3 regions of the Rahnella sp. ChDrAdgB13 genome follow, and region 2 is predicted to be linked to each of the others. Evidence: predicted binding sites of a transcription regulator. Region 2 holds the regulator's gene; each other region holds the start of a gene.

Region 1 (10,425 bases), on a different contig from region 2:
CTGTTCCACAATTCGCGCCGCACGGTTATACCCGATACGGAACTGACGCTGAACCCCTGAGATGGACGCACGACGCTTGTCGACGACGAACGCAACGGCCTGATCAAACAGGGCATCGAGTTCTTCATCACCGTCCAGACCGAGACCGCCGCCTTCGCCATCGTCGCCACCGGAAACGATGCTTTCGATGTACTTAGGACGACCGCGGGCTTTCCAGTCCTGAACCACCGCGTGCACTTCCTGATCACGAACAAATGCGCCGTGAACACGAACCGGAATCGATGAGTTTGGTGCCATATACAACATGTCACCCATACCCAGTAACGATTCTGCGCCGCCCTGATCGAGGATGGTGCGGGAATCGATTTTACTCGACACTGTAAAGGCAATACGGGTCGGGATGTTCGCCTTGATCAGACCGGTAATGACGTCGACGGAAGGACGCTGTGTTGCCAACACCAGGTGGATACCGGCCGCACGGGCTTTCTGTGCCAGACGTGCAATCAGCTCTTCCACTTTTTTACCGACGGTCATCATCAGGTCAGCAAATTCGTCGACCATCACCACAATAAACGGTTCTTTTTGCAGATATGGCGGTTCTGCAGCCATACCGTCGCCAGGCTTCCAGAATGGATCGGGAATCGGTCTGCCCATCGCTTCCGCCTCAAGAATGCGTTCGTTGTAACCCGCCAGATTTCGCACACCCAGCGCGGACATCAGTTTATAGCGACGCTCCATTTCACCGACACACCAGCGCAGCGCATTCGCTGCATCTTTCATGTCGGTAACCACTTCGGTCAGCAGATGCGGGATCCCTTCATACACGGACAACTCGAGCATTTTCGGGTCAATCATGATGAAGCGCACATCTTCTGGTTTGGATTTATACAACATGCTGAGGATCATGGCGTTCACACCCACAGACTTACCGGAACCGGTTGTACCGGCCACCAGCAAGTGCGGCATTTTCGCCAGATCGGCAATAACGGGCTCGCCTGAAATGTCTTTACCCAACACGATCGTCAGCGGAGAGGTACTTTCTTTGAATTTCGCGCAGTCCAGCACTTCACGCAGATACACTGTCTGGCGCTTTTTATTCGGCAACTCCAGACCAACGTACGGCTTGCCGGGGATCACTTCCACGACGCGCACGGCGACGGCGGATAATGAACGGGCAAGGTCACGCGACAGGTTAGAAATTCGCGCGGCTTTCACGCCCGGCGCAAGATCCAGCTCAAAACGTGTGATGACCGGACCTGGCAATTTTCCGACGACATCCGCTTTAATGCGGTAATCGTTCAGGCGCGCTTCGATCAGATTGCCCATCTGCTCGAGGGCGAACTCGTCAACAGGTTCTGCTTCCGCCGGTGGCGAGGTCAGCAAATCCAGGGACGGCAGCGGCGTTGTCGGCTTGACCAGCGGCTGCTCATTACGCATCAGGAACGGGTGGATCAGGCTGTCCATATCAGGCTGTGCAGACGGCGATGACTGACGTGGCGCTTCATATTCCTGCGCATGCTGCACAGGCTCTGAAGCGGCCTGACGCTGATAAGGCGGCTGTTGTGCAAACGCAGCAGGTTGCGGCTCTTCTTCTGCCTGAGCTGGCAACGTGAATAACGGTTCTGACGGCGTATCATCAACCAGATCGGCCATTGGCGAGAAGCTAAACGCATCGTGCTGGCTCAGTTTCATCGCAGCGGCAGCGAAATCATCCGCAACGGTATTTGTCGCCTCTGGCGGCAGACTCTGCGAGTGATGATGCTGAACCAGACCACTTTGCGGTTCGACGTCCTGCTGATAACGGGCGTTTTCCCGCGCTGCAAACGCGTTGCGTAATTCCGCTTCCTGCAACGCTGCTTCTTCATCAGGCTCATCTTCGGTGACAGATTCACCGTAGCGTTCCTGTTGCTGAGCCGCAAAAGCTTCCTGCAACGCCGCTTCCTGTCGGGCTTCCTCATCAGCCTGCGCCAGAGGATCGTTATGCCAGTCAGCGTGTTCTGCCTCTTTTTGCGCGGCAGCTTGTGCATTTTTCTGCTGTTCGGCGATGCGCTGCGACGGCAATTTAATCCCGTAGGAAGCCAGTTCACGACGCGTTGGGATACGCACCGGATTTGGACGCGGCAATTCCGGCCCGAAGCCTTTCTTCACCTGAGGATTTTCATCACTCACGGCGCTGAACGCTGGCATAAACGTATTGCTGGCAGACGTTGCCGCCGACTGCCCTGCCTGCGCAAGGCCGGTTGCCAGTGCTGCGGTGGCCGCGACGCTCGCAATTTGCGCCGCATCAGGTGCCGCAGAGCTGAAATCGAACGGAGAACGTGAATGCTCAACCGCCGTCTGCCAGTTACCCATACTCGGACCATCGTCATCGCTGCGCTGAACCGGTGCCGGAGAAGGTGATTGCTGTACCGGCTGCGGATGACGTGGCACAGGTGTCTCTTCCGGAATTTCGAAGTTATATAACGGCGGAGCCGCAGGCTGCGGTGCTTGCGGAGACGGAGCTATTTCTGCCACCGGCGGTTCAGCCGCATACGGATTCACTGTTTCTGCCGCCATAGCCGGAGCTGGTTCGGCTGCAATAACCGGCGTAACCGGAGGCGTTTGTACTGCCGGATTAGTCACGGAAGGCGCAGAGAAAAGAACGTCGTCTTCGTCAGCTTCTGAAGCCGCGACAGCCTCTGGCACAGCCGCCGCAGTAGCAGCAACCGCGGCAGGAGCCACTTTCGCTACCGGTTTTTCGTCATCGTCTTCCAGTAACGGATCGTCCTGCTCGTCGTATTCGTAATCTTCATCCCGGCGCGAACGGTTGGTCACGATATTAGTGACACCAAGCACTGCACCGCCGATTTTTTCAGCGATCGTCAGCCATGACCAGCCGGTGAACAGCGTAAGCCCGGCCGCCCAGACGCACAGCAGAACCAGCGTTGCCCCGACGTTGTTGAAGTACGGCGTCATCGCTGTGCTCAGCAAACTGCCGATCACACCGCCCGACGCGAAGTAGTAAAGGTCATCGACGTTGACGGATGCCAGACCGCAGGACGTAACAATAAGCGCCAGCGTCCCGATAAGGCGCAGCGACAGAGCAAAATAATCGACAAAATCCTGATTATCCCGCTGACGGAAAGCCGCCCAGCACAGACACAGGATAATAGGGGGAATAGCGTAACCAAATACGCCAAAAATGAAGAACAGCGTGTCGGCCATCCAGGCACCCACACCACCGCCCCAGTTATGAATAGGCCCATGCCATGCGGTCTGAGACCAGCTTGGATCAGAGGGGTTAAAACTCACCAGTGCTGCCATTAAATAAGCAGCAAAAATCGCTACCACAACCAGCAAAGCCTCCAGGATACGGCGACCATTGCTCAGTCTTTTCAGGGTAACTTCTTTATCTTCTGTATATTCCTGGCTCAAGAAAGGCTCTCCAGGTTCCTGTGAACTGAGAAAAAGCAACAGCGCCGAGAGTAGACCCCGGCGCCATAGCTGTATAGATACACAGGAGTGTAGCTAAAAATGCAAGGTTTTGCACCTGACAATTACCGTGTCTTAATGACCAGGCGATTCGTCTGTTTCACTTCTTCCATTACCACATAGGTACGGGTGTCGTTAACGCCCGGCAGACGAAGCAAAGTCTCACCTAACAACTTACGGTAAGCCGACATATCAGGTACGCGGGTTTTCAACAGATAGTCGAAATCCCCAGAAACCAAATGACACTCCTGAATATCTTCGAGTTTTTGTACTGCCGCATTGAACTGCTCAAACACATCTGGCGCGCCGCGGTTGAGAGTGATCTCAACAAATACCAGCAACGAAGCATCCAGATAATGCGGGTTGAGCAATGCGGTATAGCCATTGATGAAGCCCTGACGTTCCAGACGACGAACGCGCTCCAGACATGGAGTCGGAGATAATCCCACACGTTTGGAAAGCTCGACGTTTGAAATCCGGCCATCCTTTTGCAATTCGTTGAGGATGTTACGGTCAATACGGTCGAGATCTTTTCCCGGACGTTTTTTGTTGTCTACCATTATTATTGTCTCTCTGCTGTCCTTCCCTGCACCTGCCATACCCCAGCCAACTTCAATGTCTAAGGGTTGTCCCAAGCGAAGACCCGATTATTAAGGTTCACGCATCCAAAAGTCGTGTTGATCCCCTGTCAAAAGGAACACGGCCGTATAAGCGGATACTCAAAAGAAATAACCGTGCGAAATTAATAGGTTGTAAACAGCCAACCTGATTCACTAAACCCTGCTGTAACTAAAAAGTCAAAAAGCAAGACCAGAACGGGTCTGGTAGCAGCCAATTGCATAAATTCAAGTCACAGACAGGCAGTTAATTTCTTCTTCCCCTGATGTTTTCGCAAATGCACAGCGGATTGTCAAAGTAAAAGAAGCAAAATCAGAAGAACGTGCCAGATTGAAAAGCCAGCGCGCCTTTTTAGCTATCTTTAATCTTTGAACAATAACAATTCCGTTCACGCCTTATTTCAGTCAAATCCACACAAACTGCCGTGATTTGTCATCAAAAGTCCGCGTATGGGCAAACAACCTGCCAGCGCATTCATGTCTTTACGCTGTTTTTTTACTCTAACCATCAAACAGTTACCTGCAGCGAAATCCTTTCTACGCGGGTTCGGCAGTAAAAACTATCAGACAAATCGTTAACAACATCTGAGTTTGCTTTTTTTAACGCGCTATTTTCCCTACAATCTGTCTATCGCTAGTCGCCATCGCGGAGATGAATTACGCATGAGTACGGTTAAACACAGTAAATTATTGATTCTGGGCTCTGGCCCGGCGGGTTATACCGCGGCAGTTTATGCTGCACGCGCTAACCTCAACCCGGTTTTAATCACCGGTGTCGAAAAAGGCGGTCAGCTGACCACCACCACGGAAGTGGAAAACTGGCCGGGCGATCCGGAAGGTCTGACCGGTCCGGGCTTAATGGAACGTATGCACGAGCACGCGACCAAATTTAATACCGAAATCATTTTCGACCATATTAACAAAGTTGATTTGCAGAACCGTCCTTTCCGCCTGACCGGTGACAGCGGCGAATATACCTGTGACGCGCTGATTATCGCCACCGGTGCTTCGGCACGTTATATCGGTCTGCCTTCTGAAGAAGCATTTAAAGGTCGCGGTGTGTCTGCCTGTGCAACCTGTGACGGCTTCTTCTACCGCAATCAGAAAGTTGCGGTAGTCGGCGGCGGCAACACGGCTGTAGAAGAAGCGCTTTATCTGGCGAACATCGCCTCCGAGGTTCACCTCATTCACCGTCGGGACAGTTTCCGTGCGGAAAAAATTCTGGTTGACCGTCTGAACGATAAAGTCGCCAGCGGCAACATCGTTCTGCACACGCACAAAACGCTGAACGAAGTGGTCGGCGATCAGATGGGCGTCACCGGCGCGAGCCTGCTTGATGTCCGTACTGACGAAAAATCGCAGGTTGACGTAGCTGGCGTGTTCATCGCTATCGGTCACAGCCCGAACACCGGCATTTTCGAAGGTCAGCTGGAACTGAAAGATGGCTACATCAAAGTGCAGTCCGGCTCGCATGGCAACGCAACACAGACCAGCATTCCGGGCGTTTTCGCTGCCGGCGATGTCATGGATCATATCTATCGTCAGGCAATTACCTCTGCGGGAACCGGATGTATGGCCGCGCTGGATGCCGAACGCTATCTGGACGGTTTATCGCAAGCCCCGGATTTATAATTACTCCTTCGGGTAGTTATTGGACATAGAGTCCATACAAAGAGTAACGAATAAGGCGGCGTAATTGCCGCCTTATTATTTTCAGTTTGTGGTCTGAGCATGTAACATGAGCGCCCTCCCATCCGGATTGCTGCGCAGACTGATGCCTGATGAATAAAACACGACAACAAGAACTTATCCGCTGGTTAAAACAACAAAGCTCCCGCGCTAAAGGCTGGATCAGACTGTCTATGATGCTGGGTCTGCTTTCTGGTTTGCTGATCCTCGCACAGGCCTGGCTGATGGCCGGATTACTGCACAGTCTGATCATTGAACATGCGCCGCGTGAAACGCTCTTACAAAGCTTCCTGCTGATGGCCCTGACGTTTATTCTGCGCGCCGTCGTGACCTGGTTACGTGAACAGGTTGGCTTTATCTGCGGGCGGGTTATTCGTCAGGAAATGCGTAAACTGGTTCTGGACCGCCTCGAAAAACTGGGACCCGCGTGGATTCAGGGTAAACCGGCCGGTAGCTGGGCCAGCATCATTCTTGAACAAATCGAAGATATGCAGGATTACTATGCCCGCTACCTTCCGCAAATTGCATTAGCCGGGATTATTCCCCTGCTGATTCTGGTCAGCGTGTTCCCAATTAACTGGGCTGCCGGATTAATTCTGCTCGTCACTGCCCCGCTAATCCCGCTTTTTATGGCGCTGGTTGGCATGGGCGCGGCGGATGCAAATCGTCGTAACTTTGTCGCCCTCGCGCGTCTGAGCGGTAATTTCCTCGACAGCCTGCGGGGTCTGGACACCTTACGCCTCTTCAACCGCGGCTCTGCCGAAGTGGAGAAAATCAAACGCTCCACTGAGAACTTCCGTGCGCGCACCATGGACGTTTTACGTCTGGCATTTTTGTCCTCTGCGGTTCTGGAGTTTTTCGCTTCAATTTCCATCGCCGTCGTCGCCGTTTACTTCGGTTTTTCCTACCTTGGCGAGCTCAATTTTGGCAGCTACGGTACGCCGGTCACGCTCTTTGCCGGATTCCTGGTGCTCATCCTCGCACCAGAATTCTTCCAGCCCCTGCGTGATTTAGGCGCGTTTTATCACGCTAAAGCGCAAGCGGTCGGCGCGGCTGAAAGCCTGCTGACCTTCCTGAGCGCCGAAGAAGCCGAAATGGGTGACGGTGATAAAAGCTGGCCGCAGGGTTATGACGTTTCACTTGAGGCGCGAGACCTGCTGGTTAAGTCGCCGCAGGGAAAAACGCTGGCAGGGCCGCTGACCTTTACTGTTCCGGCAGGACAGCGCATTGCGATTGTCGGGCTGAGCGGTGCGGGCAAAAGCTCCCTGCTCAGTGCTCTCCTTGGTTTTCTGCCATATCAGGGTTCCCTGAGTGCCAGCGGCATTGAGGTGAAATCGTTGCGCAATGATGAATGGCGTAAACAACTCAGCTGGGTCGGCCAGAACCCACATCTGCCGGAGCAGACGCTGCGTTCGAATATTCTTTTGAATCAGCCAGATATCAGCGAAGCACAACTCCAAAGTGCAATTAACCGTGCGTATGTGAATGAATTCCTGCCGCTGCTGCCTGAGGGACTGGAAACTGAACTGGGCGACAGCGCGGCGCGACTGTCGGTGGGTCAGGCGCAGCGTGTCGCTGTCGCGCGCGCCCTGCTTTCTCCCTGCAGGTTATTGCTGCTAGATGAACCGACGGCCAGCCTTGACGCACACAGCGAAAAACGCGTGATGAGTGCCTTAAACGAGGCGTCCCGATCGCAGACTACGCTGCTGGTTACCCATCAGCTGGAAGATACACGCGACTACGACGAAATCTGGGTCATGGATAAAGGGCAAATCGCAGAGCGCGGCACATTCACGCAACTGGTTGCTCAGGGTGGATTGTTCGCCAGTCTGTTATCTCAGCGCAGTAAGGAGCTGTAATCATGAGAATTCTTCTGCCTTATCTCGCGTTATATCGCCGTCACTGGTTCCGCCTGTCGCTGGGCGTCATTCTGGCCATCGTCACGCTGATGGCCAGCATCGGGCTGCTCACGCTTTCCGGCTGGTTCCTGGCGGCCTCTGCCGTTGCCGGGCTGGCGGGGCTCTATACGTTTAACTACATGTTGCCTGCGGCAGGCGTGCGCGGTGGGGCTATTACCCGGACCGCAGGACGTTACGCCGAGCGGCTGGTCAGCCATGATGCGACTTTCCGCGTACTGGCTCACCTTCGCGTGTTCACATTCACCAAAATCATGCCACTGACACCGGGCGGTATTGCGCGTTTTCGTCAGGCTGATTTGCTCAACCGCCTCGTCGCCGATGTCGATACGCTGGATCACCTTTATCTGCGCGTAATATCGCCGCTTATCAGTGCGATGGTGGTGATTATTCTGGTGACCTTCGGCCTGAGTTTTATCGATGTCACGCTGGCCCTGACGCTGGGTGCCATCATGCTGGCGATGATGGTGGTTCTGCCGGTGATGTTCTACCGCGCAGGAAAACCTGCGGGCCGCGAACTCACGGCGCTGCGCAGCGATTACCGTACGCAGCTAACTGCATGGTTGCAGGGGCAAGGCGAGCTGGTGGTTTTTGGCGCTCAGCCGCAATTTCGTCAGCAACTGGATGATATTGAACGCCGCTGGATGTTGCGCCAGCAACAGCAGGCAAAGCTGACTGGTTTGTCACAGGCGATGGTCATTGCCGCAGCCGGTCTGACCGTGATGCTGATGCTGTGGCTGGCAGCGGGTGGTCTGAGTGCCTTCCCGCAACCCGGCGCGCTGATTGCGTTGTTTGTCTTCACGCCGTTAGCGGCGTTTGAAGCGCTCGGGCCGGTTGCTGCGGCCTTCCAGCATCTCGGGCAGGTTATCGCTTCGGCTCAGCGCGTCAGCCAGATTATCGATCAGCCTGCCGACGTGAATTTCCCTGCACAAGGTCCGCTTGCGGCTGAGCAGGTTAGCCTTTCGCTAAAAGACGTTAATTTCACCTATCCGGGCCAGCCGTTGCCGGTGCTGAAAAATATCACGCTGGATGTCTGCGCGGGTGAACATATCGCGCTGCTCGGCCAGACCGGTTGTGGTAAATCTACGCTGTTGCAGTTGCTGACGCGCGGCTGGAACATCAGCAGTGGTTCGCTGATGCTTAACGGACATGACATCACGGAATACGATGAAGCGACGCTGCGCCAAACGATCACCGTCGTCAGCCAGCGCGTACACGTTTTCAACACCACGTTGCGTGAAAACCTGCGGATGGCTTCGCCAAAATGTTCCGATGAACAGATTACCGACGTTCTGAAACAAGTTGATTTGCACATCCTTCTGGAAAACGAAGGGCTGAACGCGTGGCTGGGCGAAGGTGGCCGTCAGCTTTCCGGCGGCGAACAGCGTCGTTTAGGCCTTGCCCGCGCCCTTTTGCACGATGCCCCGCTGTGGTTGCTCGATGAACCGACGGAAGGGCTGGACGCCGAAACGGAACAACATATTTTGGCACTGCTGCACAAGCATTGTCAGAATAAGACGCTACTCTTAGTGACGCACCGCCTCCACGGTCTGGAAACTTTCGACAGAATTTGTGTCATGGAAGAGGGTCAGATTGTGGAACAAGGTGATCACCAGACACTGGCCGCCGCACAGGGGCGTTACGCACGCTTTCTGTCACGAGGTTGATGTTGTTCCAGTTTTTTAGCGGCGGCCTTCAGGTCGCCGGATAAGGAGATCTATGCGGTTAGTTAAGCTTGAGGCCAATTCAGTTCATTTTCCGGATCCGGACACTGCATTACTGGAGCCGAATGGCCTGCTGGCTATCGGCGGGGATCTTACCGCGCCGCGCCTGCTTTCAGCTTATCAGAACGGGATTTTCCCCTGGTTTGAACCCGGCGAGATGATCCTCTGGTGGACGCCCGATCCGCGCGCCATTCTGGTCCCCGAAGAACGTCACGCCAGCCGCAGCCTGCAACGTTTCATGCGTAAAAAACCTTACCGTTACACAATCAACCAGCGTTTTGAGCAGGTCATCCGCGCATGTGCTATGCAGCGTGAAGACGGTACGTGGATTGGCCCTCTGGTGCAGCGCGGCTATCAGGAATTGCATGAAGCTGGCCGCGCGCATTCCGTTGAGGTTTGGGAAAATGATGAGCTGGTCGGTGGTTTATACGGCGTATCCGTCGGCGGATTATTTTGCGGTGAGTCGATGTTCAGCCGCCGGGAAAATGCCTCCAAGTGTGCACTGATGGTATTTTGCCAACATTTTTCCCGCAATGGAGGAGAACTGATTGACTGTCAGGTGCTCAACCCTCACACTGCGTCGCTGGGTGCGAGAGAGATCCCCCGCCGCCAATTTTTGCAGCAGTTATCCGAACTTTCGCAACGCGCGCTAGCACCGGATTGCTGGTTGCCACAAGACTTATCCCCACATGACGAAGACCTGCCGGTGTTCCCGAAGGATAGGGAATAGGTGCGGTCATGGACCATACTTCTTTACATAATGTGGGTTTTTCGGCATTATCTTGCCGGTTAAAAACTATGGTAGTTAGACCTAGAGGATTCGATGGCCAAAGAAGACAACATTGAAATGCAAGGCACCGTACTTGATACGCTGCCAAACACTATGTTCCGCGTAGAATTAGAAAACGGACACGTAGTTACCGCTCACATCTCCGGTAAAATGCGTAAGAACTACATCCGCATCCTGACGGGCGACAAAGTCACTGTAGAGCTGACCCCGTACGACCT
Region 2 (10,425 bases):
CAAGCCGACCAGTGCCGGTTTCACGACTTCGTTGTAATAGACAAAATCACGCTGTTTTACTTTGTCCCAGGCGCGATGTACACGCCCGCCAAGCTCGGGTAACAACATGATTTTGATATAATCATTTTCCAGATACAGCGCCTGATAGGTTTTCATGACTTTCTCACCGGTCAGCGTATCGGTCACGCCGTACGGATAGACCGCGCCGGACGAGCCCTGATACACCCGGTGCGCCAGAAACATCGGGTGCGTGTCCTGTTTCCCTGTTAACCAGGTCGGTAAATCCACCGCTTCCTGCCAGACTTTTACTGTTCCGCTCATGATTTGTCCTCAATACGTCATACCGAAATATCAATTTCGAGAGTCTACGCAACGTACAAAAGACGCGGATCCGCTACGGTCACGCAATTCAGTAAACGGGGTTTAGTAAATGCCGATGGAAGGATTGAACAATCTGCGGGTACGTCAGTTTAATAAGCAGGTGCTGATGACGTTGCTTTACCGGGAGAAAAATACCAGTAAATCAACGCTGTCGCGGCTTTCACATCTGTCGATCCCGGCTATCAGCAAGATCCTTGATGATCTGCAAAACGACGGACTGATCACCCATAATCCGGTGAATTTGCATTCCCGCGGGCTTGGCGGAGGAAGTTATCAGGTCGCCACGGATGACAGCACGATCTTGTGCATGAACATCACGCCTTATCGCATCGAGAGCATTCTGGTGAACCGGCTGATTTTGCCGCTGAGCGGCTACCAGCTGACGGATATTGCGGTCAAAACGCCGGAAGCGATGCTGGCGCAGATCGAAGCCTGTTTTCATCAGTATCGGAAGAAATTCCCCGGCCTTAAAATCCGGCTGGCACTGGCGATCCACGGGCAGGTGAATCCGACTACTGGCGTGTCTCAGCGCATGCCGCAAGCACCGTGGACCGGCGAAATCGAGATTAAATATTTGCTCGAAGAGAAGTTGCAAACCGAAATCCTGATGGATAACGACTGCATCATGCTGGCGCTGGCCGAGAAGTGGCAGCACGCGAACGACCAGCATGATTTTTGCGTGATCAACGTCGATTACGGCATCGGATCTTCTTTCGTGATCAATCAGCAGATTTATCGCGGCAGCCTTTTTGGCAGCGGGCAACTCGGGCACACGATTGTCGATCCGCAGGGCAGCCGCTGCGCCTGTGGTCGCTACGGTTGCTTGGAAACGCTGGCTTCGCTGTCGGCGCTGAAGAAAAAAGCCCGGCAGCTTATCGTGACAGAGAATCCTTTGCAGCCACCACGCACACCGGGCACGCAGGAGCTGATTGACCGGTTTCATCAGGGCGACGCGGCACTTTGCGCGCAGGTGATGGAGGGTGCGCGGGCGCTGGGACTGAGCCTGTATAATTTCCTCAATATTTTGAACATTAACCGTATTTATCTGTACGGTCGCAGTTGCGGATTCGGCGACGTCTGGCTGAACGCCGTCCGCGCACAGAGCGGGCTGAACCCGTTTGACAGAACCGATCATGTCAAAACGCAGGCGACACACATTGCGCCCGGCACGCTAAGCCGCGAGCAGCAAATTATGGGTATTGGTTACCTGTATGTGGAAAAAGCGCTGGAAGGTATGGCGGGCTGAGCGGCGCATAATTCGTCGATCTGGCTGAAGCATGATAAAATTAAGAATGGCTGCATGATGTGGCCTATTTATCCCAATCTGCGCTCAGAGAATGTTGCTATGACCCTGAATAATCCGGAAAAATTACTTTCACAAGCTGAAGAACTTTGCCAGCAGCGCAATGTTCGTCTTACACCGCAGCGGCTGGAAGTTTTGCGACTGATGGCGCAACAACCCGGTGCGATCAGCGCCTATGACTTGCTGGATCTGCTGCGCGTCAGCGAACCACAGGCCAAACCGCCAACGGTTTACCGGGCGCTGGATTTTCTGCTGGAACAAGGGTTTATTCATCGGGTTGAATCGGCTAACAGCTATGTGCTTTGCCATCATTTCGAAGAGCCGAGCCACACTTCAGCGCTGTTTATCTGTGACCGCTGCGGGCTGGTCACGGAAAAAACCACAGACGGCATTGAAGAACGTCTGGCGAAACTGGCGCTTGAATCTGGTTTTGAGTTGCGTCATTCGGTCGTTGAAGCACATGGCTTATGTGCCGAATGCAAAGTTGTTGAAACCTGCGACAGCCACGATCATTGCGAACACGACCACAGTATTGTGGTAAAAAAACGCTGAGAAATCAGGTGTTTTTGATGGAATTTCAAAAGGCGTAAAGCGGAAGGGTTTTAACGCAGCTGAACGGATAATTTAAGGTGTAGAAGGAAGATGTTGAAGGTTGGGTACATCCTTGTACCCGTATCCTGAAAGTGTTCCGGGTAGGAGCAGCAATAACTCAGGATACGTCACTGATACGCGAGGGGGAGTCGCGTGTTACCAGTGATATTTGTTTTTCGATTCCCAATCCTTGAGCTCTTTCTCGGCCTGATCCTTCTGATAGCCATATCGCTCCTGAATCTTACCTACCAGCTGATCACGTTTACCTTCAACGACTGTCAGGTCGTCATCAGTCAGCTTACCCCACTGTTCTTTCACTTTCCCTTTGAACTGCTTCCAGTTACCGTCGGCTTGGTCCTTATTCATGATAAATATCTCCTGTTACCTTGGGTTGTGGAGCTGCACGTTTGCTGGCAGCCCGTCCTTAACACTTCAAAGCTTAGTAGAGAATGCGGATTCGTCTTCCCAAAACAGGGATAAAAACCACTATTAGGATTAATCCAAAGCAGGATATAACGTGGAATTGGAATCTGTCTGACTGAAAAAGGCCGGTAATTCAGAGCACAGAGAGTGCAAATCCGGTATTTGCTCTAAACAGGCAACGCAGCGGATAACACGTGAGAAAAAGGATTTTATCGGGAAAGTTTATTAGCAGCTTCAAACAATATCGCCCCAAAACGGGGCGATGAGATACTGATATTTACAGGCGCGTCAGAGGCGGCCAATGCACCTGCAACGTAGAACTTAAGCGCAGATTAGATCCAGTCGCCGTTGCGGATAACGCCAACCGCCAGACCTTCAATGCTGAAATTCTGTTCACGCAAATCAACCACAATCGGCTGGAATTCGCTGTTTTCAGGCAACAGCTGAACAACACTGCCCTGTTTCTTCAGGCGTTTGACCGTGACTTCATCATCAATACGCGCAACGACAACCTGCCCGTTACGGACGTCCTGCGTTTTGTGTACTGCCAGCAGGTCACCATCCAGAATACCGATATCACGCATCGACATCCCGCTGACGCGCAGCAGGAAATCCGCACTCGGTTTAAACATGGCCGGATCGACCTGGTAATGTCCTTCGATGTGCTGCTGAGCCAGCAGCGGTTCACCGGCGGCAACGCGGCCAATCAGCGGTAAACCTTCTTCTTCTTCCATCAGCAGACGAATACCGCGCGAAGCACCGGAAACGATCTCGATAACGCCTTTACGCGCCAGCGCTTTCAGGTGTTCTTCCGCCGCGTTCGGGGAACGGAACCCCAGACGGGATGCAATCTCTGCGCGGGTCGGTGGCATACCGGTGGTGGAGATATGATCGCGAATAAGGTCGTAGACCTCTTGTTGTCTGGTCGTTAAAGCTTTCATTCCGCCCCCTGGTTGTTTATACAGTCTTGCTGTGAGTATATACAGCTAAACGGGCAATGAAAACCTAAGATTGAATAAAAACAGGGCATAACGACAATTCCTGGAATACAGGTTCCAGATCAGAACCATCGCGGCCAAAAGATGCTGACCCAGACAAAAATCGCCAATATGATGGTCAGAAGTACGGCGGCGGAGCCAATATCTTTCGCACGTCCAGACAGGACGTGAAACTCAGGCCCGATGCGGTCAATCGCGGATTCAATGGCGCTGTTAAGCAGTTCAGTCACACACACCAGCACGACGGAGCCAATCAGCAGGATACGTTCTATACTGCTGACATCCAGCCAGAAAGATAACAAAATTAGCGGGATAGCGACGCTGGCTTCCTGGCGAAAAGCCGCTTCATTTTGCCATGCGGCTTTCAATCCTTTCCAGGAATATCCGGCTGCTTTATAAATTCGGGTAAATCCGGTGACTTGGTTCGCCATTTCGGGTACTGATCCTTTGAGTGTTTGCAGCATTTTAGCTGTTATATGGTATCGCATCACCACAGATCTCATCTGAGCTTTCTGGTATCCTTGCGGCGAAATTGCTAACAAGAGGCTTCACGTTTTTATGTCAGGTTGGCGTAGACTTTATTACACATTATTGAATTTACCACTCTCATTGCTGGTAAAGAGCAAGGTCATACCTTCAGATCCGGTTACCGAGTTGCATTTAGACCCGACGCGCCCGATTTTGTACGTATTGCCTTATAACTCCAAAGCAGACTTGCTGACGTTGCGTGCGCAATGTCTGGCCGAGAATCTGCCCGACCCTCTTATTCCGCTGGAAATCGACGGAACCCTGCTGCCAAGCCATGTTTTCATTGCTGAAGGCCCGCGCGTATTCTCTTATTACACGCCGAAGCAGGAATCCGTAAAGCTGTTCCACGACTATCTGGATTTGCATCGCAACAATCCGGATTTAGACATTCAAATGCTGCCAGTTTCCGTGATGTTTGGTCGTGCGCCGGGCCGGGAAGGTCAGGATGATACGCCGCATCTGCGCGTGCTGAATGGCATCCAGAAATTCTTCGCCGTGCTGTGGCTCGGACGTGACAGTTTTGTTCGTTTCTCTAATACCGTTTCCCTGCGCTATATGGCGACGGAACACGGTACAGACAAAACTATCGCTCAGAAACTGGCACGCGTGGCGCGCATGCATTTCTCCCGCCAGCGTCTGGCGGCAGTTGGCCCGCGCCTTCCAGCTCGTCAGGATTTATTCAATAAGCTGCTGGCTTCCAAGGCCATCGAAAAAGCGATTGAAGACGAAGCCCGCAGCAAGAAAATTTCCCATGAAAAAGCCCAGCAGAATGCTATCGCGCTGATGGAAGAAATCGCGGCGAATTTCTCTTATGAGGCCGTGCGTCTGTCGGACCGTGTGCTGAGCTGGACGTGGAACCGCTTATATAAAGGCATCAACGTCAACAATGCTGAGCGTGTCCGTCAGCTGGCGCTGGATGGTCAGGAAATTGTGTATGTGCCCTGCCACCGCAGTCATATGGACTACCTGCTGTTGTCTTACGTGCTCTATCACCAGGGGCTGGTGCCGCCGCATATCGCTGCCGGTATCAACCTGAATTTCTGGCCAGCCGGTCCGATTTTCCGCCGTCTTGGCGCGTTCTTCATTCGTCGTACCTTTAAAGGCAACAAACTCTATTCCACCGTTTTCCGTGAATATCTGGGCGAGTTGTTCAGCCGTGGTTATTCGGTCGAATACTTTGTCGAAGGGGGTCGTTCACGCACCGGACGCCTGCTGGAACCCAAAACCGGTACGCTGGCGATGACCATTCAGGCCATGCTGCGCGGCGGTTCACGTCCGATTACGTTAGTGCCGATTTACATCGGTTATGAGCACGTGATGGAAGTGGGCACGTATGCTAAAGAATTGCGCGGTGCGACCAAAGAAAAAGAAAGCCTGACCCAGATGCTCAATGGTCTACGCAAACTGCGCAACCTTGGCCAGGGTTATGTCAATTTCGGTGAGCCGCTGCATCTGACCACGTACCTGAACCAGAATGTGCCGACCTGGCGTGAAGCAATCGATCCTATCGAAGCGCAACGTCCAAGCTGGCTGACGCCAACGGTGCAGGATCTGGCAGAGCAGATCATGGTGCGTATCAACAACTCAGCGGCAGCCAATGCCATGAACCTGTGTTGTACCGCGCTGCTGGCATCACGACAGCGCTCACTGACCCGCGAACAGCTGATCGAACAAATCGACTGCTATCTGCAATTGCTGCGTAACGTACCTTATAACGCGGATTCGACTGTGCCTGATCTGAGCGCCGATCAGCTGCTCGATCACGCGCTGAACATGAACAAGTTCCAGGTCGAGAAAGACAATATCGGCGACATCATCGTTCTGCCGCGCGAACAAGCGGTGCTGATGACGTATTACCGCAACAACATCCACCATATGCTGGTTTTGCCGTCGCTGATTTCAAGTATCGTGATGCACCACCGCCATGTGAGTCGTGCTGAATTGCTGCGTCAGGTAGAGCTGATTTACCCGATGCTCAAAGCTGAACTGTTTATGTATTTCGATAAGTCGGAGCTGCCGCAGGTGCTGGATGTCCTGACGCTGGAACTGGCTCGTCAGCAAATCATTCATCTGGAAGACGACGAACTGACGCTTAACCCGGCGCGTATCCGCACGTTGCAACTGCTGGCCGCAGGTGTGCGTGAAACGCTGCAACGCTACGCGATCACCTTCTCCCTGCTCACCAATAATCCAAGCATCAACCGTGGTGCGCTGGAAAAAGAGAGCCGGATTATGGCGCAGCGTTTGTCCGTACTTCACGGTATCAATGCGCCAGAATTCTTCGACAAAGCGGTGTTCTCGACGCTCGTCGGCACGTTACGCGCTGAGGGCTATATCAGTGACAGCGGTGATGCGATTCAGGAGCAAACGCGAGAGATTTACATCATGCTCAGCGATTTGATGACGCCGGATATCAAGCTCACCATTGAAAGCGCAGGTATGCCTTCGGAACTGCCGCAACCGACAGAACCTCCGGCTGAGCCTAAAATGGACGTGCGCGATACCGATCACTGATTGACGTTAAAATCATTGCGGTAACGCCATAAAGCAAAACGCCCGGGCTTATAAAAAGACCGGGCGTTTTTATTGCCTGAAAGGCTCAGAAGCTGAAAGCAGATAAACTCATCAGAATGCCAAGGAACAGCACCAGTCCGACATAGTTGTTCTGGCGAAAAGCCAGGAAACAGGCGTCACGCTCGCGTTTAGCAATCAGCTTTTGCTGATGCACAAACAGCGCAGCGGCCAGCAGCAGCGACCAGTAGAACGGCGCGCCAAGCTGGGAAAGATGGCCGACAATGCCCATCAGTATTAACGTCGCCAGTTGCAGCAGGCCGATAATCAGCGTGTCAAAACGACCGAACAGAATCGCTGTCGATTTCACACCGATTTTCAAATCATCATCGCGGTCAACCATGGCGTATTGCGTGTCGTACGCAACCGTCCAGCAGATATTAGCGGCAAACATCAGCCAACAGCTGAGCGGTACGCTTTCACTCACCGCCGCGTACGCCATCGGAATGGCCCAGCCAAACGCCGCGCCTAAAACGACCTGAGGCAAATGGCTGACCCGCTTCATAAACGGATAAATCCATGCCAGCGCCAGCCCGGCAAGAGACAGCAAAATCGTCATGCGGTTAAGCAGCAGAACCAGCAGGAACGAAACCAGCACCAGCCCGGCAAAAAGCATTTTCGCCTGCTTACCGGAAATCGCACCGCTTGGCAGCGGACGGTTCGCGGTACGTTTGACATGACCGTCAAATTTACGGTCGGCGTAGTCATTCACCACGCAACCGGCTGCGCGCATAAAAAACACGCCCAGCACGAAAACCAGCAAAATTTTTGCCGAAGGCATTCCGCCACCGGCCACCCAGAGCGCCCATAATGTGGGCCACAGCAGCAACAGCGAGCCGATCGGTTTATCAATACGCATCAGGCGGCAGTAATCACGCCATGTGCCCTGAGTCATACTTCCTGACACTCTCTGCTCTCCTTGTTGATTAGTCTGGCTCATGCCTTACTCACTTTGCCCTCGGGGCGATGTACCGGCGAGTCTGGCAGGAAAATTTCAGTCAGCAGCAGGGGTTTATCTGACAAACGCAGGCGGGAACGACGTGCCCATAAGTCACCATTTTCACTCTGCAATTGCCCTAAATGAATGTAATCGCGGGTCAGGTTATTGCCGCTGAAAAGATAGCGTCCAAGCGGGACGGTGCCTAAATCAACCAGCGCCAGATCCGGTCCGGTCAGCGTTTCTTCAGGGATGACCGTGCGGCCCAGCAGCCAGGGTTCGGCATCGCCAAACAACACAATTTCGCGGATCCAGTAACGGGCACTTTCAGGTAACTGCTGCGCTTCACTTTCACCCAGTTCCCCCCGGCTGACAAAACATTCGTTTTGTGGCTTTACGGTGACGGTAACACCCTGCTTTTCAAACCGGCGGGTCATGGATCCCATTTCCATCAGCCAGTCGGCAACATCCGCAGGGACCTGCGAAGGGTCGTCAAACCAGTGGATTGGGGATTGTTCAGAGGAATGGGAATCAGACATCAACGGCTCCGTAATGAAGGTATTCATACCTCCAATGAATTATCTGCCCCGCATTCTAGCGCATGAATGCGGGTCAGTAATGGCCTGTTTTATTCGCGACGCAGACGTTCGCCGTTTGCCAGGAACAGCGTTACGACCAGCACGAGGATCGCACAGGCGTAAACCAGCGTGTCATAAGGACTTTTATGGTCGACGATAATCAGGCGGATAATTGCGGTGATACCGATATAAATAAAATAGCGCAGCGGAAAGTGATAACCCGAGGAAAAGTATTTGATAATCAGCGCAATAAACTCGAAATAGAGGAAGTAAATCACAATCCCCTCTATCAGCAGATACGACGAAGACTGGTCGTTATTAACGAACAATACCATCGCCAGATGATAGGTTTCGCGCCCGATAAAAATCATCAGGATCGCGGCCAGTCCCAATAAGAAAACGTTCAAGATTCGCTGCATAATGACGGATATCATCATTGCGCGTTTTGATCCTGCCATGTGATCTACATCCCACTTTTGTTATGAATACCCGCAGAATACCACAGAGTCTGTGCCGGAAAAGCGGCATTAAAAAGGGCCAGCCCGTTGAGGCTAACCCTTTTATTTAGAAATATTTCGACCTGTCCCTCTAAATCATTGGGGCTGGATCAAGGCGGCAAGGGAACGAAGCCCCGGGAGCTTACATACGTAAGTGACCGGGGTGAGTTCACGCAGCCAACGCTGAAACAACCTGAAGGATGACGAGGGATTAGCGCCAGTTCTTGAAGCGGTTAATCAGGCCATTGGTCGAGCTGTCGTGGCCGGTCACATCTTCGCTGCCTTCCAGTTCAGGAAGAATACGGTTCGCCAGTTGTTTACCCAGTTCCACACCCCATTGGTCGAAGGTGTAGATGTTCAGGATTGCACCCTGAGTAAAGATTTTGTGCTCATACATCGCAATCAACGCACCCAGGCTGTAAGGCGTGATTTCACGCAGCAGGATAGAGTTGGTCGGACGGTTGCCTTCGAACACTTTGAACGGCGCAACGTGTTTAACGTCTTCCGGTTTTTTACCCTGATCGGCGAATTCTTTCTCGACGACGTCCAGAGATTTACCGAATGCCAGCGCTTCCGTCTGTGCAAAGAAGTTAGACAACAGTTTCGCGTGGTGATCGCTTAGCGGATTATGGCTGATAGCTGGCGCGATGAAGTCACAAGGGATGATTTTGGTACCCTGGTGGATCAACTGGTAAAACGCATGCTGACCGTTAGTACCCGGCTCGCCCCAGATGATCGGGCCAGTCTGGTAATCCACCGGATTGCCGTTACGGTCAACGAACTTACCGTTTGATTCCATGTTGCCTTGCTGGAAGTAAGCAGCAAAGCGGTGCATGTACTGGTCGTATGGCAGGATAGCTTCAGTTTCGGTGCCGAAGAAATCGTTGTACCAGATGCCGATCAGCGCCAGCAGAACCGGCAGGTTTTTCTCTGCCGGAGTATTGGCGAAGTGTTTATCCATCGCGTGAGCGCCGCTCAGCAGTTGTTCGAAGTTATCAAAACCAACGGACAGGGCGATAGACAGACCGATTGCGGACCACAGTGAATAACGGCCGCCGACCCAGTCCCAGAACTCGAACATGTTGTCGGTGTCGATACCAAATTCACTCACCGCTTTACCGTTGGTCGATAGTGCCGCGAAGTGTTTCGCTACATGCTTATCGTCGCCCGCGGTTTTCAGGAACCAGTCACGCGCGCTGTGGGCGTTGGTCATAGTTTCCTGAGTGGTGAAGGTTTTTGATGCCACCAGGAACAGCGTGGTTTCCGGTGACAAATCTTTCAGCGTTTCGGCGATGTGCGTGCCATCCACGTTGGAGACGAAATGCATATTCAGGTGGTTTTTGTACGGACGCAGTGCCTCAGTCACCATGAACGGGCCAAGGTCTGAACCGCCGATACCAATGTTTACTACATCAGTGATGGCTTTGCCGGTATAACCCTTCCACTCGCCGCCGATAACGCGTTCGGTGAAACCTTTGATTTTCGCCAGAACCGCGTTGACTTCCGGCATCACATCTTTGCCGTCCACGACGATTGGCGTGTTGCTGCGGTTACGCAGGGCAACGTGCAGCACCGCGCGGTCTTCAGTACGGTTGATCTTCTCGCCAGAGAACATCGA
Region 3 (10,425 bases), on a different contig from region 2:
GCTTCGCTGACCGCGTGCAGGAAATCCACATTAAAGTGATTCATATCCTGATCTTATTAATCGAAAAAGAGATGGCGAAGGCGTAATGCTTTTGCTGTAAAGGAGGCGGGAGATGTGCGAATTGCTCGGGATGAGCGCTAACGTTCCAACTGATATTTGCTTCAGTTTCAGTGGATTAGTGCAGCGCGGTGGCGGGACAGGCCCGCATAAAGACGGCTGGGGCATTACCTTCTACGAGGGGAATGGCTGTCGTACTTTTAAAGATCCGATGCCGAGTTTTAATTCGCCTATTGCCCGCCTTGTTCAGGATTATCCGATCAAATCCTGCGCGGTGATTTCCCATATTCGTCAGGCTAACCGTGGCGAAGTGGCGCTGGAGAATACCCATCCGTTTACCCGCGAACTGTGGGGCCATAACTGGACTTACGCGCACAACGGCCAGCTTCGCGGTTATCGTCAGCTGGATACCGGTACGTTGCGTCCGGTCGGGCAAACCGACAGTGAATACGCATTTTGCTGGTTGCTGCATAAACTTACGCAGCGTTATCCGCGTCGTCCGGCCAGCTGGCCGCCGGTGTTCCGGTATATTGCGTCGCTGGCAGATGAGTTACGGCAAAAGGGCGTGTTTAATATGCTGTTGTCGGACGGGCATTTTGTGATGGCCTATTGTTCGACCAATCTGCACTGGATCACGCGGCGGGCGCCTTTCGGAAAGGCAACGTTGTTGGATCAGGATGTGGAAATTGATTTTCAGCAGCAGACGACACCGGATGATGTCGTCACCGTGATTGCCACGCAACCGCTGACGGCAAACGAAACCTGGAACAAAATTGCTCCAGGTGAATTCGCATTATTTCACCGGGGCGAACGCCAGCTGTGAAGGCAGCGGGATGTTTGACAACGGTTGCAGCACTTCATATTTCCCATTAGTCACCACAACGTTCGGTGGCTGATGGTGCTTCTCAAAGTACGCAAAGCCCGGCTGTAGCTGACGCCAGAACGTGATGTAGCTTGAGTTTTTGTGCGACTGCATGTTGGCATCGGTCATTTTGAACGGATAAATGCTGATCTGCACGTTGCGCTGGCCGAACTGGAAGGCCGCCTGCACGTAGGTGAAGATTTCATCCATATAACCGTCAGTCATCGCGTAGCAACCGATAGATTTGCAGTTGCCGTGGATCATCAGATACTTACCTGAATAACCTTGCGAGATGTCATAGGCGTTGGGGAAACCTATGTTGATGGCGCGATAAAAGCGGCTGTCCGGTTTCAGGTGGTGAATATCCACGTTGTAGAAACCTTCCGGGCTTTTAAAATCACCTTCACGACGTTTATTTCCTAAACCGCCAGAAAAATCGCAGATGCCGTAACTGCCGATCAGACGATATTCGCCGTCGAGCTGAGCATACAATTCGAGTTTACGTTCTTGTTTGAAAATCTGGATATAAACGGGAGCACCTAACAATTGTTTTTTAAGTGCCGCGTTAACCGGGACAGCATCGCTGGCCACGGCGTAATTTGCTGTAAATAAAGGCAAACTGAGGAGCATCGCAAGAAACAGCGCGATTCTGATCATTCTAAGTCCTGCTCGATAATAATTTTGATTATTTTGTCTACAGATGAACTGCCTGTAAGACCGCCACTGATTTTCTTCTTATGTACTGCCTGTCTGAAACGTTGCCATATTAATACTGATTAATTTTTTAGCAATCACCAAATATTGAATTCTCGCTTCAGGAAATGTAAATACTTTCTGATGCCATTAATGGTGATTAATTAAGCCAAATTAACCGTCATTTTCTGTGTTTGAAATCTCCTGATTCAACTGTATACTTATACAGTCATTGGGGGAGGGCTATGCGCAAAATCATTCATGTGGATATGGACTGCTTTTTCGCGGCCGTCGAGATGCGCGATGATCCTTCCCTGCGCGACATTCCTATCGCCATCGGTGGCAGCCGTGACCGGCGTGGCGTCATCAGCACCGCCAATTATCCGGCACGCAAATTCGGCGTACACAGCGCGATGCCGACCGGAATGGCGCTCAAACTTTGCCCGCACCTGAAAGTGATTCCCGGCAGAATGGAAGCGTATAAAGAAGCGTCCAACCATATTCGCGAAATCTTTGCGCGTTATACGCCATTGATCGAGCCGCTGTCACTCGACGAAGCTTATCTGGATGTTTCAGAATCGACCCAATGCAATGGCTCCGCGACGCTGATCGCCGCTGAAATCCGTCAGGCAATTTTTGAGGAAATTAATCTGACGGCCTCAGCGGGCATTGCGCCTATCAAATTTCTGGCAAAAATTGCCTCAGACCTGAATAAACCCAACGGCCAGTTTGTGATTACGCCAGACAAGGTTGAAGCTTTTTTACTGGATCTGCCGCTGAGTAAAATCCCCGGCGTTGGCAAAGTCACCGCCCAGCGATTGCAGGAGCAGGGGCTGATCACCTGCGGCGACGTACAGCGCTATGATTTAGCGAGGCTGCTTAAGCAGTTTGGCAAATTTGGCCGCGTGCTGTGGGAGCGTTGTCAGGGCATCGACGAGCGTGAGATTTCAGCCGAGCGGCTGCGGAAATCTGTCGGCGTGGAACGCACGCTGGCGGAAGATATCCACAGCTGGGAAGAGTGCGTGGCACTGATCGAACGTTTATATCCTGAATTACAAACGCGCCTGAGCCGTGTCAGCCCGAATTTACGCATCGCGCGTCAGGGCGTGAAACTCAAATTCCATGATTTCCAGCAGACGACGCAGGAACATGTCTGGCCGGTGCTCAATAAAGAAGATTTACTGAAAGTAGCGCATGAAGCGTGGGAACAGCGGCGCGGCGGGCGGGGAGTCAGGCTGGTGGGGTTGCATGTCACGTTGCAGGATCCGCAGATTGAGCGGCAACTTCTTCTTCCCTGGGAGTAATCCCCGTCATCCTTCAAACTGTCTCTGCGTTGGCTGCCTTCGCAAATCCCGGTCACCTACTTGTGTATGCTCCCGGGTATTTACTCAGTTGCCGCCTTGATACAGCCCGAATGATTCAGGGGATTGATCGAGTATTAACCGCGTTCAGGAATCGCTTTCAGCAGAGCTGTCAGCAGTTTCCAGTACAACTCAACGCTGGCGATTTCAACCTGCTCGTCCGGCGAGTGTGGCCCGGTGATGGTTGGCCCGATGGAAACCATGTCCATGTCCGGGTACGGTTTTTTGAACAGACCGCATTCCAGACCGGCGTGGATCACCATGATATTCGGGGTTTTGCTGAATAGCGTTTCGTAGGTTTCACGCACCAACGTCATCACCGGAGAGCTTGGTTCAGGTTTCCAGCCAGGATAGCTGCCTTTTGCCAGACTTTTCGCGCCTGCCAGTTCGCTCAGCGAATTCAGCATGCTAACGACGTATTCTTTGCCGCTGTCGATAAGGGAACGGATCAGGCTGTTGATCGCGACTTCGTCATCTTTCATGGTGACAACGCCGACGTTCAGGGAGGTTTCTACCACGCCTTTGACGTCATCGCTCATGCGGATCACGCCGTTTGGCGTCGCGTTCAGCAGTGCAATGAATTTGCCCTGGCTGTCTTTGCTCAGCGCTTTCGCTGTGCTTTCTGCCGCTTCCACGACAAAAGCGATTTTCTTCTCAACCGCAGACAGCTCGAACTGAATCGTTGCCAGGAATTCCTGTGCAGTGGCTTTCAGTGCGTCTGCTTTATCGGCTGCAATCGCCAGTGTGGCGATGGCTTCGCGGGGAATGGCGTTACGCAGCGTACCGCCGGTGAAATCCAGCAGGCGCAGGCCGAGGGTGTCGGCGTGTTCTGACAGGAAGCGCACCAGCAGTTTACTGGCATTGCCCAGACCGAGGTGGATATCCGCGCCGGAGTGGCCGCCTTTCAGTCCCTTCAGGGTCAGTTTCAGCGTGGTGAAACCGGCCGGAACCGCTTCGCGGCTCAGTGGCAGAGTGGCGGTAAAATCAATCCCGCCGGCGCAACCCATGTAGATTTCGCCTTCGGTTTCAGAATCGGTGTTGATCAGGATTTCAGACTGTAACCAGTCTGGTTGCAGGCCGAATGCGCCTGCCATGCCGGTTTCTTCGGTCATGGTCAGCAGCACTTCCAGCGGCCCGTGTTCTACGCTTTCATCAGCCAGAACCGCCAGTGCAGAAGCCAGGCCGATACCGTTGTCTGCGCCCAGCGTAGTGCCACGGGCTTTCACCCAACCGTCTTCGATGAACGGCTGAATCGGATCTTTAGTGAAATCGTGAACAGTATCGTTGTTTTTCTGCGGCACCATATCGAGGTGCGCCTGCAGGGCAACGGCTTTGCGGTTTTCCATGCCTTTAGTGGCCGGTTTACGCAGCAGAATGTTGCCGACTTCATCACGCTCAGCGTGGATACCCTTTTCCTGTGCCCATTCAACGATGTGTTTTGCCAGTTCTTCTTCATGATAAGAAGGGTGCGGAATTGAACAGATTTTGGCAAAAATATCCCACAACGGTTGTGGCGAAAGCTGAGACAGTTCAGACACTATAAGTCTCCTGTAACAGTCAGCTCATTCAGGCTCCATTTGCAGGGGAACTGATTGAGATGCTGTAGGTTTAAGGTTAAGTAATCCCCGCCAGACTGTGTGGCGAGTGGCCTGACAGAATATCACTTAATCTTAACCTGTGCGCGGGCGCGGGGAGAAAATCCGGGTTTTTTGGGGCCGTGAGGCCAGATAATCGCTGGTTTTTGTGAACCGGACTCACTATAATCTCGCGCAACCTTTTTCCCCGAATACACCCGTCATACTTCAAATTGCAGATGCGTTGGCCGCGTTCGCTCACCCGAATCACTGACTTAGGTCAGCTCATCGGGATTCGTTCACTTGCCGCCTTCCTGCAATCCGAATTATTTAGGGTTTAAATTTTTAGAAGCCGTTAATTCACTGGCTGGGACACCTTTATGAGCGAAAAATACGTTGTAACCTGGGACATGCTGCAAATCCACGCCCGCACGATGGCTAAACGTCTGCTGCCGGCAGAACAATGGAAAGGCATTATTGCCGTCAGCCGCGGCGGTCTGGTTCCGGCAGCGTTACTGGCTCGCGAACTGTGCATCCGTCATGTGGATACCGTATGTATCTCCAGCTACGACCACGACAATCAGCGTGAAATGCAAGTGCTGAAACGCGCAGAAGGTGACGGTGAAGGTTTCATCGTAATCGACGATCTGGTCGATACCGGCGGCACTGCAAAAGCGATCCGCGAAATGTATCCGAAAGCGCATTTCATCACGATCTTCGCCAAACCTGCCGGTGCGCCGCTGGTTGACGATTACGTGGTTGATATCCCGCAGAACACCTGGATTGAACAGCCGTGGGATATGGGCGTGGTGTTCGTCCCGCCATTGGTCGGTAAGTAAATCCTCGTCATCCTTCGCGCCGCCTTGATGCAGCACGAAGGATTTAGAGGATGCAATGACCCCCTTTTAACGCCTGGCTAATTGCCGGGCGTTTTGCTTTTGCTGACTTGAAATCCTTTCCGCTTGACCTCACTCCTGTCTTGTCGCAACGTGGGCGGGTTATAATCCCTGCCTGAAACGTTCGCCTGCGGGCGAAAAGCTGCTTGCTAACGGAGGATCTTGCATCATGGCTCCAGCCAATCTCACGGAAAAACTGTTCAAACCGTCATTCAAATATCCGGAAACTTCGACACTGGTTCATCGCGTTCATCATCACAATACGCACCCGCCGATGCACTCAGCGCTGGAAGGGGATACCGTGAATTGCTGGTACCGGACAATCAACCGTCTGATGTGGATGTGGCGCGGCGTTGATCCGCTGGAAGTGGAAGAAGTGCTGTCGCGCATTGCCGTTTCTCAGGCCGAACACAGCGACCCGTTATTGCTGGATACCGTCATTGGCTATCGCAACGGTAACTGGATTTATGAATGGTCCAATCAGGCCATGCACTGGCAGCAAAAAGCCGCCGATGAAAAAGACGCCAATCTTGCCAGCGAATACTGGCTGAAAGCCGCGAACCTTTACAGCATTGCCGGTTATCCGCATCTGAAAGGCGATACGCTGGCAGAACAGGCGGAAGCGCTGGCTAATAAAGCGTTTGAGAAATCCTCTGAACATTCGCCGTATGATCTGAAAGAGCTGGAATTCAAAATTCCGGGCGGTGCGCCGATCACCGGTTTCCTGCATCTGCCGAACGAAGGCAAAGCGCCGTTCCCGACGGTCATGGTTTGCGGCGGTCTGGACACGTTACAAAGTGACCATCAGCGCCTGTTCCGCTCTTATCTCGCGCCGATGGGCATTGCGATGCTCACCATCGACATGCCGTCGATCGGTTTTTCCTCTAAATGGAAACTGACGCAGGACACCAGCTTTCTGCATCAGCAGGTCCTCATGCAGCTTTCTGATGTGCCGTGGGTAGATGCGAGCCGCGTCAGCTTGCTGGGTTATCGATTTGGGGCGAACGTCGCCGTGCGGCTGGCGTATCTCGAACCGCGCCGCGTACGGGCTGTGGCGACGCTGGGCGCGCTGGTGCATTCGCTGCTGAGCGACCCGAAATGTCAGGAACAGGTGCCGGATATGTACATGGACGTGCTGGCGAGCCGCATCGGAATGTCGACGGCGTCGGACTCCGCGCTGAAAACCGAACTTAATCGATATTCTCTGAAAACGCAGGGATTATTAGGGCGCAGAACACCGACGCCAATGCTTGCCGCCTACTGGGAAAGCGATATCTTCAGCCCGAAGAGCGAAGCCAGGCTGATTGCGGATTCCTCCTCCGAAGGCAAGATTCTGACCATCAAAAGTGAGCCGCTTTATCAGCACTTTGACAGCGCGTTACACGAAATTTGTGAATGGCTGGAAAAGCATATGCGTTAACTTAACAGTTGCTAATTCCTAACGTTTTGCTAAAAAGGATCGTCTTTCTATGGAGGTTGTACTATGACGTTACCAAGTGGTCATCCTAAAAGCAGGCTAATGAAACGTTTCGGTACGCTGGGGCCGTACATTAGAGAAGGGAAATGCGAGAACGACCGCTTTTTCTTTGACTGCTTAGCTGTCTGTGTGAACGTGAAGCCCGCACCGGAGAAGCGTGAATTCTGGGGCTGGTGGATTGAGTTGCAGGCTGAAGACGAGCGTTTTACCTATGTTTATCATTTCGGCTTGTTCGATAAAGATGGCATCTGGAAAGCGCAAAACATTAAAGATGCTGAAGTACGTGAGAAGCTTGAGACGACGTTGAAAGGGTTCCACAAGAATCTCAACAAGATGATCGAAGAGATGTCCCTCAGACTGGAACCTGCTGATGATTTCAGCGAGGAACCGGTAAAGCTCTCCGCCTGACACCTTCTGTACTACCCATTCCCACGATGAATACTGCTATTATAGCGTTATGCCGGTTGGCATAACGCTTCTCCCCTGTTACAAAGACAACGAAGCATTTCTTATTTCACCTTAATGGAAAGACTAATGAGTGGCAGTCAGACACTGGTTGTAAAACTGGGCACCAGCGTGCTCACTGGCGGTTCACGCCGCCTCAACCGTGCTCACATTGTTGAGCTTGTCCGCCAGTGCGCGCAACAACATGCGGCAGGGCACCGGATTGTGATTGTAACGTCGGGCGCGATTGCCGCCGGGCGTGAACATCTTGGCTACCCCGAACTCCCCGCCACCATTGCTTCCAAACAGCTGCTGGCAGCCGTTGGGCAAAGCCGTTTAATCCAGCTCTGGGAGCAATTGTTTTCGATTTATGGCATCCACATTGGTCAGATGCTGCTGACGCGTGCCGATATGGAAGACCGTGAGCGTTTCCTTAACGCCCGCGACACGATGCACGCGCTGCTCGATAACCGTATCGTACCGGTCATTAACGAGAATGATGCGGTGGCGACGGCGGAGATCAAAGTCGGCGATAACGACAATCTTTCCGCGCTGGCTGCCATTCTGGCCGGTGCCGATAAACTGCTGCTGCTGACGGATCAGAGCGGGCTTTTCACCGCCGATCCGCGCACCAATCCAGAAGCCGAACTGATCCGCGAAGTCATGACGATTGATGACGAACTGCGTGGCGTGGCGGGCGACAGTGTTTCCGGTCTGGGCACCGGCGGTATGGCGACCAAATTGCAGGCCGCGGATGTCGCGTGCCGTGCGGGTGTCGATACTATTATTGCTGCGGGCAGCCTGCCGGGCGTGATTGGCGATGTGATTAACGGCGTTTCCGTTGGCACGCGCTTCCACGCAATGGAGACCCCGTTGGAAAACCGCAAACGCTGGATCTTCGGTGCGCCCCCTGCCGGTGAAATCACCATCGACGACGGCGCGGTTTCCGCCATGATGGAGCGCGGCAGTTCACTGCTGCCAAAAGGTATCCGCGAAGTGAAAGGCGATTTCTCGCGTGGCGAAGTGATCCGCATCCGCAACCTGAACGGGCGTGACCTCGCGCACGGTGTCAGCCGCTACAACAGCGATGCGATGCGCATGATTGCCGGTCATCACTCTCAGCAGATCAGCGAAATTCTCGGTTACGAGTACGGCCCGGTTGCCGTGCATCGTGACGACATGATTGTCAGTTAAGGAGTAATACATGCTTAACGAGATGGGCAAGGCCGCGAAAGCCGCGTCCTGGCAGCTCTCCACCCTCAGCACTGCGCAGAAAAACCGTGCCCTGATGCTGATGGCCGATATGCTCGAAGCCAACAGACAGAGCATTATTCTTGCCAACGAACTCGACATGGCCGCCGCACGTGAAAGCGGGATGAGCGAGGCATTATTAGACCGCCTGCTGCTTACGCCCGCGCGCTTATCGGCGATTGCCAGCGACGTGCGTGATGTCTGCCGCCTGAGCGATCCGGTCGGGCAGGTGATTGATGGTTCGCAGCAGGACAGCGGTTTACGTCTCGAGCGCCGCCGTGTACCGCTTGGCGTGATCGGCGTGATTTATGAAGCCCGCCCGAACGTCACCATCGATGTCGCCAGCCTGTGCCTGAAAACCGGCAACGCCGTTATCCTGCGCGGCGGTAAAGAAACGCACCACACCAATCAGGCGACGGTTAACGTCATTCAGATGGCGCTGGAAGAGTGCGGATTGCCGAAAGCGGCCGTTCAGGCGATTGAAAGCCCGGATCGCGCGCTGGTAGCGGAACTGCTACGTCTGGATAAATATGTCGACATGCTGATCCCACGCGGTGGTGCGGCGCTGCACAAACTGTGCCGCGAACAGTCCACTATTCCGGTGATCACCGGCGGTATCGGCGTGTGTCATACCTTTGTGGATGAAAGCGCTGATTTCGACAAAGCGCTGACCGTGCTGGAAAGCGCGAAAGTACAACGTCCGAGCGCCTGTAACAGCCTGGAAACCGTGCTGGTTCATCAGGCGATTGCAGAACGTTTTCTGCCGGAGCTGAGCGACAAAATGCACCGTGCAGGCGTTACGCTGCACGCCAGCGAATCGGCAATGCCTTATCTGCAAAATGGCCCGGCGAAAGTGCTGGCGGTGACCGAAGAAGATTACTCGGATGAATGGCTGTCGCTGGATCTGAACGTTACCGTCGTCGCCGATCTGGACGCCGCCGTGGCGCATATCCGCACCTACGGCACCGAACATTCCGATGCGATCCTCACCCGTTCCATCAGCAGCGCGGACAGATTCGTACGTGAAGTGGATTCCTCTGCGGTTTACGTCAACGCCAGCACCCGTTTCACAGACGGCGGTCAGTTCGGTTTAGGCGCAGAAGTGGCAGTCAGCACGCAAAAACTGCACGCCCGCGGCCCGATGGGATTAGAAGCCCTGACGACGTATAAATGGATTGGTTATGGCGACGATTTAGTGCGTCCGTAACGGTCAGCACCGGTGGATTTTTAGTCATGAAGCCGGTGCTAAATCCCTATTTCGCATAGGGTGACGAGAAAAACAGCAAACGCACTTTCAGGGGCTTGACGTCAGCGTCAGATTTCACTAATTTAGCACCCCGTAGTTCCCCGGTAACACTTCAAAAAGCCGACTTAGCTCAGTAGGTAGAGCAACTGACTTGTAATCAGTAGGTCACCAGTTCGATTCCGGTAGTCGGCACCATTTTTAAGATCCTAATCCCAGAAATATCAAAACGTTAATATTCTACGCTCCGGCGATGTCCTGCTGTTATCAGCCCGCTTTTTCACGCCAAAATAAACTCAATATCCATAACGTGCGCAGGGTGATTAAGATCTCACCAAACGTTCCGTCAGAGCCTTGACGGGCGCCGTCGGTAAGGAATAAGTTGTCACTCCATAGTCTTCCGGCAATCCCTCAAAAAGCCGATATAGCTCAGTGGGTAGAGCAGCGCATTCGTAATGCGAAGGTCGTAGGTTCGACTCCTATTATCGGCACCAATTAGTGTTCCAGATTATCCCTTCAGGAAATAAAGGTTAGCTCCGACATTATGTTGATCAAAAGACTCAAGGA

Evidence for each region. Region 2 encodes LexA, which represses DNA repair genes until DNA is damaged. Its sites were predicted from a motif close to TNCTGTATGTACATACAGNA; they were not measured.
Region 1: J8X26_RS08320 (DNA translocase FtsK 4TM domain-containing protein) is a predicted target of LexA. The motif match lies at 3,482-3,501, and genes of this name have one in related genera.
Region 3: dinB (DNA polymerase IV) is a predicted target of LexA. The motif match lies at 1,824-1,843, and genes of this name have one in related genera.

What each region holds. Positions count from the first base shown of each region.
Region 1 is NZ_JAEMGT010000023.1:164,697-175,121, forward strand. It holds gene J8X26_RS08320 (DNA translocase FtsK 4TM domain-containing protein) at 1-3,414, opposite strand, end outside; gene lrp (leucine-responsive transcriptional regulator Lrp) at 3,537-4,031, opposite strand; gene J8X26_RS08330 (hypothetical protein) at 4,317-4,481, opposite strand; gene trxB (thioredoxin-disulfide reductase) at 4,752-5,720, shown strand; gene cydD (cysteine/glutathione ABC transporter permease/ATP-binding protein CydD) at 5,870-7,636, shown strand; gene cydC (cysteine/glutathione ABC transporter ATP-binding protein/permease CydC) at 7,639-9,360, shown strand; gene aat (leucyl/phenylalanyl-tRNA--protein transferase) at 9,413-10,147, shown strand; gene infA (translation initiation factor IF-1) at 10,241-10,425, shown strand, end outside.
Region 2 is NZ_JAEMGT010000008.1:67,927-78,351, forward strand. It holds gene J8X26_RS03845 (DUF5107 domain-containing protein) at 1-321, opposite strand, end outside; gene J8X26_RS03850 (ROK family transcriptional regulator) at 431-1,627, shown strand; gene zur (zinc uptake transcriptional repressor Zur) at 1,727-2,236, shown strand; gene J8X26_RS03860 (CsbD family protein) at 2,432-2,641, opposite strand; gene lexA (transcriptional repressor LexA) at 3,031-3,639, opposite strand; gene J8X26_RS03870 (diacylglycerol kinase) at 3,759-4,127, opposite strand; gene plsB (glycerol-3-phosphate 1-O-acyltransferase PlsB) at 4,255-6,738, shown strand; gene ubiA (4-hydroxybenzoate octaprenyltransferase) at 6,824-7,690, opposite strand; gene ubiC (chorismate lyase) at 7,732-8,271, opposite strand; gene psiE (phosphate-starvation-inducible protein PsiE) at 8,361-8,768, opposite strand; gene pgi (glucose-6-phosphate isomerase) at 9,019-10,425, opposite strand, start outside.
Region 3 is NZ_JAEMGT010000007.1:15,472-25,896, reverse strand. It holds gene lpcA (D-sedoheptulose 7-phosphate isomerase) at 1-86, shown strand, start outside; gene J8X26_RS03535 (class II glutamine amidotransferase) at 113-880, shown strand; gene dpaA (peptidoglycan meso-diaminopimelic acid protein amidase) at 851-1,576, opposite strand; gene dinB (DNA polymerase IV) at 1,858-2,916, shown strand; gene pepD (beta-Ala-His dipeptidase) at 3,051-4,511, opposite strand; gene gpt (xanthine phosphoribosyltransferase) at 4,928-5,386, shown strand; gene frsA (esterase FrsA) at 5,613-6,863, shown strand; gene crl (sigma factor-binding protein Crl) at 6,927-7,328, shown strand; gene proB (glutamate 5-kinase) at 7,455-8,558, shown strand; gene proA (glutamate-5-semialdehyde dehydrogenase) at 8,569-9,822, shown strand; tRNA gene J8X26_RS03490 (tRNA-Thr) at 9,981-10,056, shown strand; tRNA gene J8X26_RS03485 (tRNA-Thr) at 10,277-10,352, shown strand; partial or broken gene J8X26_RS03480 (helix-turn-helix domain-containing protein) at 10,403-10,425, shown strand, end outside.